Linked DNA regions of Sphingobium yanoikuyae. The protein of the gene in region 2 interacts with the protein of the main gene of each other region in a pairwise test. Links are inferred from orthologs where the notes say so. Each region holds a gene or a part of one and is shown on either strand. Other genes may lie near its edges.

Region 1 (5,879 bases), 4.2 Mb from region 2 along the record:
GATCGACGTGGCCGGCGTGGTGCTGCAATCGGTGTCGGCCGGGGCGATGCCGGACCTGCCACTTGTGGTCGGCCCCAACGCCAATCTCCAGACCGCCGGCCTCAACAAACTGATGGAAAGCGCGCCTGCCTTGAAGCCGATGCTGGCTGGCGCAACCTGGGTCGGGAACCGTCGCTGGGATCTGCGCTTTCAGTCTGGGGAGACGCTGTCGCTGCCTGAAGGCGAACAGACATCGGCGGCAGCGCTGGTGAATTTCGCGCGCATGGATGGCGTCAACCGGCTGCTCGGCCGGGGCATCGTCAAGTTCGACATGCGCGATCCCGATCGTTTCGTGCTGCGTCTGCCGCAGGGCCAGACCAGCGATAAGCCGGCAGCGGCGGACGCCAAGGCGGAAAAGACCGCAAGTGCGCCTGCCGCGGGCGAGGAAGGCTAAGTCATGGCACAGCCCAAGGTCGAAAAGCTCATCACCGCGATCGATATCGGATCGTGGAAGGTGTCCGCGCTGATCGCGGGGCGCACCGATACGGGTGAGCTGGCGATCCTGGGCACCGGCCAGCGCGAGAGCCGGGGCGTGCGCCGCGGTTTCATCGCCGACATGGAGCGCACCGAACTGGCCGTGCGCGAGACGGTGGAACAGGCCGAGCGTGTCGCCGGCACCAATATCGAGGATGTCTGGGTCAGCTTCTCGGGCGGCAGCCTGGTGAGCGACGTCGTCACGGTCGAGCGCGACATGGGCGGCTATCGCGTCGAGCAGCCGGACATCGACGATCTGCTGACCACCGGCCAGCAGGGTATCGACCCCGATGGCCGCATCATCCTTCACGCGCAGCCGACCTGCTTCACCATCAATGGCAAGGTGCCGGTGAAGAAGCCGCTGGGCATGCATGCCGATCTGCTGGGCGTCGACATCCATGTCGTGCTGGCGGATGGCGCGCCGCTCGCCAATCTCGACCTGTGCGTGCGTGGCGCCTATCTGAACGTCAATTCGATCGTCGCTTCGCCGATCGCGACCGGGCTTGCCTGCTTGTCGGAAGAGGAGCGCGACCTGGGCGTGGCGCTGGTCGAGATGGGGGCAGGGGTCACCAATGTCTCGCTCTATGCCGGCGGCATGCTGGTGGGGCTGCATTCGATCCCGATGGGCGCGTCCGACATCACCGATGATATCGCTTCGGCCTTTGGCATTCGCCGCAGCCAGGCGGAGCGGATCAAATGCTTCTATGGTTCGGCGATGCAGAACCGCCGCGACTTCCGCGAGATGATCGAGATCGCGACGCCCCATGGCGATGTCGCCATTCCGGGGCAGAGCGCCGGCCCCAATGCGGAAGGCGGCAAGATCACCCGCGCAGCGCTGGTCGGCGTCATTTGCGAACGGCTGAACCAGATCATGGCGGAAGTGAATGCGGCGCTGGCCGGCATGGGCTTCAACAGCACCGGGCGCCAGGTCGTGCTGACCGGTGGCGGCGCGGAGATGAAGGGCATTGCCGACTATGCGCAAGGTGCATTGGGGCGTGCGGTGCGGGTCGGTCGCCCGCGCGGCTTGTCAGCCATGCCCGAAGCGCATAGTGGCCCGGCCTTCGCCACTTTGGCCGGATTGGCGCTTTACGGCGCTTCAAACCCGGTTGATCTTAGGGCGATGGCGCCTGCGCCGCAAACCGTGCATCGTCTGGGCGCCCCGCAATGGTGGCAGCGCATGATGCGGGCGATGCGGACGAATTACTGAGCGAATTTGAACGAAAACGAAAATAGCAGGTGAAATACTCTATTTTCTGGTGTTAACAATTGATGACGGTTGTCACTTCCTGACGAGGAAGCTGAGGGAGCAAAGTATATGAGCATCGAGATCAGCCCGCCGCATGTGGATGAATTGAAGCCACGCATTGCGGTGATAGGCGTTGGCGGTGCAGGCGGTAACGCCATCGCGAACATGATCGCGGCCAGCGTCGAGGGCGTCGACTTCATCGTCGCCAATACCGACGCGCAGGCGCTGAACGCCTCGCCGGCCGAACGGCGCATCCAGCTTGGCCCGCAGATCACCGAGGGTCTGGGCGCCGGTTCGCGCCCCGAAATCGGTCGCGCGGCGGCCGAGGAAACGATCATCACCGTCGAACAGGCGCTGGAAGGCGCCCATATGTGCTTCATCACCGCCGGCATGGGCGGCGGCACCGGCACCGGTGCGGCCCCGGTCATCGCCAAGGCGGCGCGTGAAAAGGGCATCCTGACCGTCGGCGTCGTGACCAAGCCCTTCACCTTCGAGGGCAATCGCCGCATGAAGTCGGCGGAAAGCGGCATCGACGAGCTGCAGAAGCATGTCGACACGCTGATCGTCATCCCGAACCAGAATCTGTTCCTGATCGCCAACCCGAACACGACCTTCAAGGAAGCGTTCCAGATGGCGGACGAGGTGCTGCAGCAGGGCGTGCGCTCGATCACCGACCTGATGATCATGCCGGGCCTCATCAACCTCGACTTTGCCGACGTCCGTTCGGTGATGGGCGAAATGGGCAAGGCGATGATGGGCACCGGCGAAGCGGAAGGCGACGGCCGTGCGCTTCAGGCGGCGGAAAAGGCGATCGCCAACCCGCTGCTCGACGGCGTGTCGATGCGCGGCGCCAAGGGCGTGATCGTGTCGATCGTCGGTGGCGACGACATGCGCCTCATGGAAGTCGACGAAGCCGCCAACCATATCCGCGAACTGGTCGATCCCGATGCGAACATCATCTGGGGCAGCGCCTTCAACGACAATCTGAACGGCAAGATCCGCGTATCGGTCGTCGCGACCGGCATCGACAATGAAGTCGGCAGCCAGGCCGCGCCGCTGACCCAGCCGTTCAGCTTTGCCAGCCGTCCGGCCGTCGCCGTGCCGCAGGCACCGCGTCCGGCACCGGTGGCCGCGCCCGCGCCGGCCGCGCCGGTCGCTGCTGCGCCGGCCCCGGTCGCCGCGCCCGAGCCCGAAGCGCTGGAACTGGACGTGCCCGAAGCCCCGGCGCCCGCGCCGATCGCGGCGCCTGCCGCCGAAAAGGCACCGCCGGCCTTCGCGCCTGCGCGTCCCGCCGCCGTCTTCTCCGACGAGGATCCCTCGCAGGATGAACTGCTGCTCGGCGCCGAAGCAGCCGAACCGACCGCACCGGAAGCCGCGCCCAAGCCCGCCCAGCCGGCGCCGCGCGTCGCGACCGGTGGCACGCTGTTCGAGCGTATGGCCGGCCTGACCCGTGGCAGCGAAAAGGCACCGGGCGCCGAAGAAGGCACGCAGGGTCTGGATATCCCGCGTTTCCTCAACCGCCAGAACAACCAGTAAGGCCAGCGTGCGGGCATAGGCCCGCACCGGCCTGCCAAAGGCGCGCCGTCGGTCGCTTCGGGCGACCCGGCGCGCTTTTTTGTGCAGGTCATTTCCCATTGCTTCCGCGATCCGCTAAGGCAGCCATGTGACACGATCTCATCTATGGATTCTCGGCAGCCTGCTTCTTGCCACGGCTGCGCAGGCGCAAACCGACCAGGCCGATCTGGTCCGGCCCTCGGGCGCCGCAGACCTCAACAATAATCTGGCGAAACTGGCCACCAATCCGCGTGATTTCAACGCGTTGGTGGGGGCGGGCGAAGCCGCGCTGGAGCTGGACGATGCCCGCGCGGCCGCCGGTTTCTTTGCCCGCGCCGACGCGATCCAGCCCAATAATGGACGCACCAAGGCGGGCCTGGGGCGGGTCATGCTGAAGATGCAGAACCCGGCCGAAGCGCTGCGCCTGTTCGACCAGGCGACCCGTGCCGGCTATCCCGAAGCGACCATCCAGGGCGACCGTGGCCTTGCGCGCGACATGACCGGCGACCAGGCCGGGGCGCAGCGCGATTATCATGCCGCCCTGCAGCGCACCCCGGACGATGCCGAACTGGTGCGCCGCTACGCTGCCTCGCTTGGTATTTCGGGGCAGGTGGATGCCGCCGACAAGGTGTTGCAGCCGCTGCTCTACAAGAGCGACCGGGCCGCCTGGCGCTATAATGCCTTCATCCTGGCGATGAACAACCGCCAGGCCGAGGCCAAGAAGGTGGTCGACCAGACCATGCCGGCCCAGCTGGCGAGCGCCATCACCCCCTATATGCAGAAAATGCCCTATCTGACGGCGGCGCAGAAGGCGGCTGCGGTCCATTTCGGTCATTTCCCGCAGGTGGTCGCGACCAGCATCACGCCGATCGTGCCGACCCCGCCGGCGCCGGGTGTCCAACTGGCGTCGCGCGACGCCGCACCTGCCGCCGCCGCGTCGACCGCGCCGGCCCAGGGGGATCGCCGCACGACCCGCAACGGCAGTGGCCGGCAGCGCGGCACGTCGCTGGCCCGCGCGCCGCTCGGCACGCCCCCCTCTAGCCAGTCCCGCGCCCGCCAGCCTGCCGCCAGCCAGCCCGCGTCGACCCAGAGCCGGACGCAGGTTGCCGCACAAGCCACGCAGCCTGCTGCCCCCACGCCGACGCCTGCGCCCGCAACGGTCCAGCCGCTGCCCGCCGACACGCGCGGACGCCAGCCGGTCGTCCAGCCGACGCCGAGCCAGAGCGCCCGTTCGGAGATGGTGCAGCCGGTGCCCGGTCAGGCGACCACCCAGACGCCAGCGCCCGCGCCAACCCCGGCACCAACTCCCGCCCCGGTCCGCAGCGCATCGGCCGATGTGCAGGGGCCGCCTGCGCCGGGCCTCGACGCGCTGGACGGCGGCGCCCCGCGCTCCACCGCACCGGCGCCGACCACCGGCCAGCCAAGCGCCGCTTCGCAGCTCAATTCGAGCGCCCTTGCCCAGGCGTCGAGCGTGACCCCGCCCGCGCCGCAGGGCACGCCGCCCGCGGAGACGGCATCGGCGCCGGTCGCCACCCAATTTACGCCGCCGGCCGACAGCGCTGCGCCGCAGCCGGCGCCGGAGGCGACGCGCAGTCTGGCCGACATCATTCACGCCATCGACGTGCCCGACAGCGAGCGCCGCTCGAACGTGGTCGCGGTCGACCTGGCCGAGGTCGAGAAGCTGCAGGCCGCCCGCCGGGCCGCCGCCCGCCAGGCGGAGGCCGACAAGGCGAAGAAGGCGGCCGCCGCCAAGGCCAAGGCGGAAGCCGACGCCAAGGCGAAGAAGGAAGCCGAGGAAAAGAAGCGGCTGGCCGCCAACCCCGCGCGCAACTGGGTGCAGATCGGCACCGGGCAGAAGAGCGCGCTGGCCTTCACCTTCAAGCGCTTGCAGGGCAAATATGACGCGGTCGCGCCGCAGGATGGCTGGAGCGCAAGCTGGGGCCAGACGTCCCGCCTGTTGATCGGTCCCTTTGCCAGCTTCACCCGCGCCAGGACGGTCGAGGCGGACCTCAAAAAGGCCGGCGCCGACGCCTTTGCCTGGCAGAGCGATGCGGGCGAGGTGGTCGAAAAGCTGGGCAGCAAATAAGAGGTTCGCATGACGATGCTCGCATCCTACGCCTCTCAGCCCGACCAGAGCCGGGGGCGGCTCCATGCCGAACCGGGCGGCGAGATGCGCGGCCCGCGCGACGTGTTTCAGCGCGACCGCGACCGCATCATCCATTCGATCTCCTTCCGCCGGCTGCGGCACAAGACGCAGGTGTTCGTGTCGCCCGACGGCGATCATTATCGCGTGCGCATGACCCACAGTCTGGAGGTGGCGCAGATCGGCCGCGCCATCGCCCGCACGCTTGCCCTCAACGAGGATCTGACCGAGGCGCTGTGCCTGGCCCATGATATCGGCCATCCGCCCTTCGGCCATGCCGGCGAGGATGCGCTGGAGGCGGCGCTGGAGGATCATGGCGGCTTCGATCATAATGCGCATACGCTGCGCACGCTGATGCTGCTGGATTCGCCCTATCCGCGCTTTCGCGGCCTGAACCTCAGCTGGGAAATGCTGGAGGGGCTG
Region 2 (5,132 bases):
CAACTCCAGCCAGGCATGGTCGAAATTGGCGCCATATTGCCCCCAATAAAGGCGGGGGTGGGCGTTGAAGATGCCAAGGCCGGAGGTGAAGAGGATATAGAGCAGCAGCGCGTTCAGCCAGTGCCACAGCCGGGTGGTCAGGCGGTGGCGGCGGACCATGTCCCCTGGGGCGTAAGGCGGCTCCATGGCCATGACCCTATTGTCTTTCGTCGAAATATCCAGCCGCATCGCGGTCGTTCGCATGTCTAGGCCTGTCGTTGGTCGAATGGCCATGGTGCGCGCCGTGCGATTGCGATCAACGGCTGGTCCTGCAAGGGACTGATGAAGTCGACTTCAAAGAATTTTCGTACAGAAATTTGAATTGATAAAATTCCTCCACGAAACGGGAGTATAAACAAGGTCGCCTGTCACGATTTTCGGCGCTTCGACGCAGATATTGGATAGGTAATATGAAGAGTATCACGTTTTTCATTGCTTCGGCTGTTCTATGTTTTGTTTCGGCGCCTGCCTTTGCGCAGGATTATGCCCCTTTCATGGGTGCTCATGCCGAAATCATCACCGGCTATGATGTGGTCGATGCCAAGGGCGTCAAATCGGCCGACGGCCTGCTCTATGGCCTCAATGCCGGCTATGACTTTGCCCTGGGCGGCCTGATTCTCGGCATCGAAGGTGAAATTTCCGATTCCACCACTCGCCTGCATGTCGCCGGCGGCAAGAGCGAAACCGATCGCGACCTGTATGTCGGCGGGCGGATCGGCGTGCCGCTTGGCAGCAAGGCGCTCGCCTATGTGAAGGCAGGCTACAGCAATGCGCGGATGGAATATGAAGCCAGTGACGGCGAAGGCGGCCTGATCCGTGGCGGCGACAATGGCGACGGGCTGCGGCTGGGCGCGGGTCTGGAATATCGGATCGCCGAAAAGCTCTTCCTCAAGGGCGAATATCGCTATTCCGATTATGAGGCAGGCGTGTCGCGCCACCAGTTGGTGACGGGCATCGGCCTGCGCTTCTGATCGCCCGGAAACCGGGGCTTTCGCGAAGGGGGCGGCTGTCGGGCCGTCCCCTTTTTGCGGTCGGTCGTGCTGCAGGCGCGTTGTCACACTTTTGCAACACAAGCCCTGAAATTGATTGAAATAAAGGCCTTGCCCCTTTGCAAGTGAGTTTGGCGATCCTAGATGGCCACTGCGCTCTCATGATGCAGAGGGGGCAGTTCCTCTCCGAAGTGTCGGAGAAGAATAAGCAGGAGGAAGTGTGACTCTATTTCATATTTTCCTAGCATCAAACCTGAACGCTAGATGAACAATTAAGTCGTAGCGTCATAATAAATATCGAGGACTTTATGAAGACTGTGATTTTCGCAGCGATTGCTGCTGCCGCCGCTGTTTCGGCCCCCGCTTTCGCTCAGGATGCTGCGCCGTTCACCGGTCCGCGCGCTGGCGTCACCATGGGCTTTGACAAGGCGCAGGGCGAAGACGGTTTCAGCTACGGCGTGACCGCCGGCTACGACCTCGCCGTTGCCAACCGCGTGACCTTCGGTCCGGAAGTGTCGTTCGGTGACTCGACCGTCGACGGCCAGGGCTTCGACGCCAGCCGCGACCTCGCCGCTTCGGTCCGTCTCGGCTATGTCGTGACCCCGCAGATCCTGGCGTTCGGCAAGGTCGGCTACGCTTCGAGCCGCATCGAAGCCGCTGGCGCCCACACCTCGCTGGAAGGCGTGCGTTACGGCGGTGGTCTGGAATATTCGGTGACCCCGAACACCTACATCTCGGCCGAATATCAGCGCACCGAGTATGAAGACAATTTCGGTGGCCGTGACGCTGGCGTCGTCGGCATCGGCTTCCGTTTCTGATCCCTCTCGATCGGAATATGGGGAAGGGCGGTCCGTTCGGGCCGCCCTTTTTTTATGTCGGCAGCGGCGTCCGATCGGGCGCGACCCAGGCCCGGCGCGCGGCCGGGCTCATCAGCGTCTCGCGCGTCCAGTAGGCGAAGGGCCAGTCCTTGTCGCCCAGCGGCGACGCCATCAGCGCCGCATAGGCTGCGGCCGGCGTCACATCGGCGGGCAGGCCGGCCAGCAACTGCCGGGCCATGTGCAGCGAGGCCTGGGTGATGGTCTCATGATAGCCGCTCGTGTCGCTGTTCACCCCGCCGACGCTTTCATTGTAGCGGCGGATCATGCCGGGCATGTCAATTTCGGCGTCAACATCGGGCCGGCGCAGGATCAGCCACAGCGCGGTGGCGAAATGGGCGCCATGGGTCCAGCGCGCCTTGGGCAGGGTGCAATCGCAAAAGCCGGTGCCCAGTGCTTCGATCTCGTCATCGGTCATCCTCATTCCCCCAAAAGAAAAGCCCCGCCGGTATGGGCGGGGCTTGTCGTCGCGCGGCATGCGCGCAGCCAGTCGTCCCCGGATTATCCGAGTGCGGCTTGCTTCTCTTCGGCCAGGCGCTTGAGTTCCGCCTTGCTCTTCTTCTCGCTCGCCGACTTGAGCTGGCCACAGGCGGCCATGATGTCGCGACCGCGCGGCGTGCGCACCGGCGCGGAAATGCCGCCTTCGAACACGATCGTGCTGAACGCGCGGATTCGTTCGGGACTCGAACATTCATAGTCGGTGCCCGGCCAGGGGTTGAACGGGATCAGGTTGACCTTGGCCGGCAGCTTGTACTTGCGGATCAGGCGGACCAGCTCATGCGCGTCGGCATCGCTGTCATTCTTGTCCTTGATCATCACATATTCGAACGTGATGCGCCGGGCATTGTTCGCCTTGGGATAATCGGCACAGGCCTGGAGCAGTTCCTCGATGCCATATTTGCGGTTGAGCGGCACCAACTCGTCGCGCACTTCCTTGGTCACGGCATGGAGCGAGACCGCCAGGTTGACGCCAATCTCTTCCGCCGCGCGCGCCATCATCGGCACGACGCCGCTGGTCGACAGGGTGATGCGCCGCTTCGACAGGGCCAGGCCATCGCCGTCCATCACCAGCTTGAGCGCGTCGCGGACATGGTCGAAATTATAGAGCGGCTCGCCCATGCCCATCATCACGATGTTGGTGAGCATGCGGCCGTCCGCCGTATATTGCGAATCCTCGTCCGTCTCGTCGTCATTGGCGCTGGCCATGCTGCCCTTGGGCCATTCGCCCAGCGCGTCGCGTGCCAGCATGACCTGGCCGACAATCTCGCCCGGCGTCAGGTTGCGCACCAGTCGCATCGTGCCGGTGTGGCAGAAGCTGCAATTGAGCGTGCAGCCGACCTGGCTCGACACGCACAAGGTGCCGCGGTCCGCATCGGGGATGAAGACCATCTCATAATCCTGGCCATCGTCCGAACGGAGCAGCCATTTGCGGGTGCCGTCGTTCGACACCTGCGCCTCCACCACCTGCGGCCGGCCGACGATGAAGCGTTCCGCCATCCACAGCCGCATCGGCTTGGCCAAGTCGGTCATCTTCTCGAAATCGGTTTCGCCGCGATGATAGAGCCAATGGAACAGCTGCTTGGACCGCAGCTTGGCTGCCTTCTGGTCGAGGCCGGCTTCTTCCAGCGCGCCCTTCATCTGGGCGCGGGTCAGGCCCAGCATGTCGACGCGTCCGTCCTCACGGGGCGTCACCGCGCGGGGCACGGGCACAGGGTCGATAAGGCCGGGAATTTGCATCATCACTTAGTTCGCCATTACTGCCTTGTCGAAGATGGTGCTTCTCACCCCATCGACATGTTCGATAAGATCATGGGCAGCAAAGCCACCCATCGTGTCCAATACCACATCGATGCCTTCTCGACGGGCCAATTTGGTCGCGGGCACGAAGTCGGCATCTGCCGCGACCAATATAATCTGGTTGACCTGCCGCTTGAAGGCCATTGCGGCAACGTCCAAGCCTAGTCGCATGTCCACGCCCTTTTGCGTGACATCCAGTTCAAAATCGGCATCGGTCGGGGAAAATTGCCCCGGATCGCGTAGCCAGGATTTCATCGCGTCGGCCTTTGGCCGCCACAAAAAGCTCTCGTTCAATCGGCCAAGCCTTAAAGCCACCTTGCGCATCGTCTGCAATTCGCGATGCACGCCTAACCGGAATAGTGCTTGCTCTGTCTTGGAAAGGTCAATCGACCTCTTGCTGACGGGCGAATGCAGTCTTTTGATCAGGGGCGGACAGTCGTAAAAGAAGATGCGATAGAGTTCGACTGTTTCTTCAGGCCGGAAATTCTGTGTGTCGATTGCCGCCAAGGTTGGCTTCGGGCCCAAGCGAATGGCAATATGCCAGGCAGACAAATAGATTAACCCGTAAGCGATAGCTTTCGGATTGCCGGCATCCAGATTAGGAAATGCATGTCGGAAGCGATGGAGGAAATATGCCCCATCCACGACAATTGCCGTTGCCATTCATCGGACCTGTAAAAAATTGTCCCCGGGAGCGGCCTTGAGTTAATATCTGCTCTTGCGAGCGCCTCAAGACGGCCTGCCGGGGACGTGATACAGTGTCATATACCTCATTTCGCCAAAAAATCAAGATCAGCGGAGTTTCGCGCACCCCAGCGCTGCTGCGTCGATCGCCGTTGCCGCGCCGCGCAGCGCATAGCTGTCGGCAAAGGCGCCACCCTTGGCCGATGTCGATTGCACGCTCATGCTGCTGGCGGAGCGCATCGCGGCGATGATCGCTGCATCGTCCTGCGGATTGGCGGCCCAGGCATCGGCCTGGCCCGCGACCAGCGCGAAACGGCGGTCGCCGACGCTGAGCGAGACCCGCGCATTGGCAGCACGCGGGCGGCTGAGGCGGAAATGGACCTGGCCGCGGACATGCTGGCGCGGCCAGGTGCCGACGGCGGCAAAGCCCTTGGGCGCATCGCCCGCGCGGCGCGGCGCCGGCATGGCGATGGCGTAGCAGCGCGGGCCGTTCTGACCGGCGCCGGGATCGCGAAACGCCCCCCAGCTTTCGAAAATGCCGAGCGAATCGCGCGCCATGGCCGGACTGGCAAGGATGACGAGCGGGATCAGCAAGGCGGGCAGGCGGCGCATGGTCCGGGCAAAGCGCATGCCATCGCCATTTGCAAGCCCGGCTTCGTTTCGAAAGCGCGTCGAGGTGCTTGCCGCCGCCGACATAGCGGTTATGAAGGACCATCCATCATTGCCGCCGGGATTCGACCGAATCCTC

Evidence for each region.
Region 1: the proteins of rlmN (region 2) and ftsZ interact in binary tests that used the Escherichia coli proteins (3 or more experiments, as listed by UniProt). The link is inferred for Sphingobium yanoikuyae from one-to-one orthologs.

The regions. Positions count from the first base shown.
Region 1 is NZ_CP053021.1:636,188-642,066, forward strand. What follows is about bases 1,173-4,061. They hold ftsZ (cell division protein FtsZ), read left to right. Parts: upstream 1,173-1,828; coding sequence 1,829-3,295; downstream 3,296-4,061. Other genes in these bases: ftsA (cell division protein FtsA), read left to right, coding at 1,173-1,720; HH800_RS03435 (tetratricopeptide repeat protein), read left to right, coding at 3,423-4,061. In the rest of the region: HH800_RS03420 (cell division protein FtsQ/DivIB), read left to right, coding at 1-433; more of ftsA, read left to right, coding at 437-1,172; more of HH800_RS03435, read left to right, coding at 4,062-5,399; HH800_RS03440 (deoxyguanosinetriphosphate triphosphohydrolase), read left to right, coding at 5,409-5,879. UniProt on the Escherichia coli protein: Essential cell division protein that forms a contractile ring structure (Z ring) at the future cell division site. The regulation of the ring assembly controls the timing and the location of cell division.
Region 2 is NZ_CP053021.1:4,869,104-4,874,235, forward strand. The notes cover bases 1,525-4,513. They hold rlmN (23S rRNA (adenine(2503)-C(2))-methyltransferase RlmN), read right to left. Parts: upstream 3,644-4,513; coding sequence 2,405-3,643; downstream 1,525-2,404. Other genes in these bases: HH800_RS23480 (outer membrane protein), read left to right, coding at 1,525-1,846; HH800_RS23485 (hypothetical protein), read right to left, coding at 1,899-2,321; HH800_RS23495 (NYN domain-containing protein), read right to left, coding at 3,647-4,363; HH800_RS23500 (hypothetical protein), read right to left, coding at 4,493-4,513. In the rest of the region: HH800_RS23470 (cytochrome b/b6 domain-containing protein), read right to left, coding at 1-159; HH800_RS23475 (outer membrane protein), read left to right, coding at 450-1,010; more of HH800_RS23480, read left to right, coding at 1,337-1,524; more of HH800_RS23500, read right to left, coding at 4,514-4,996.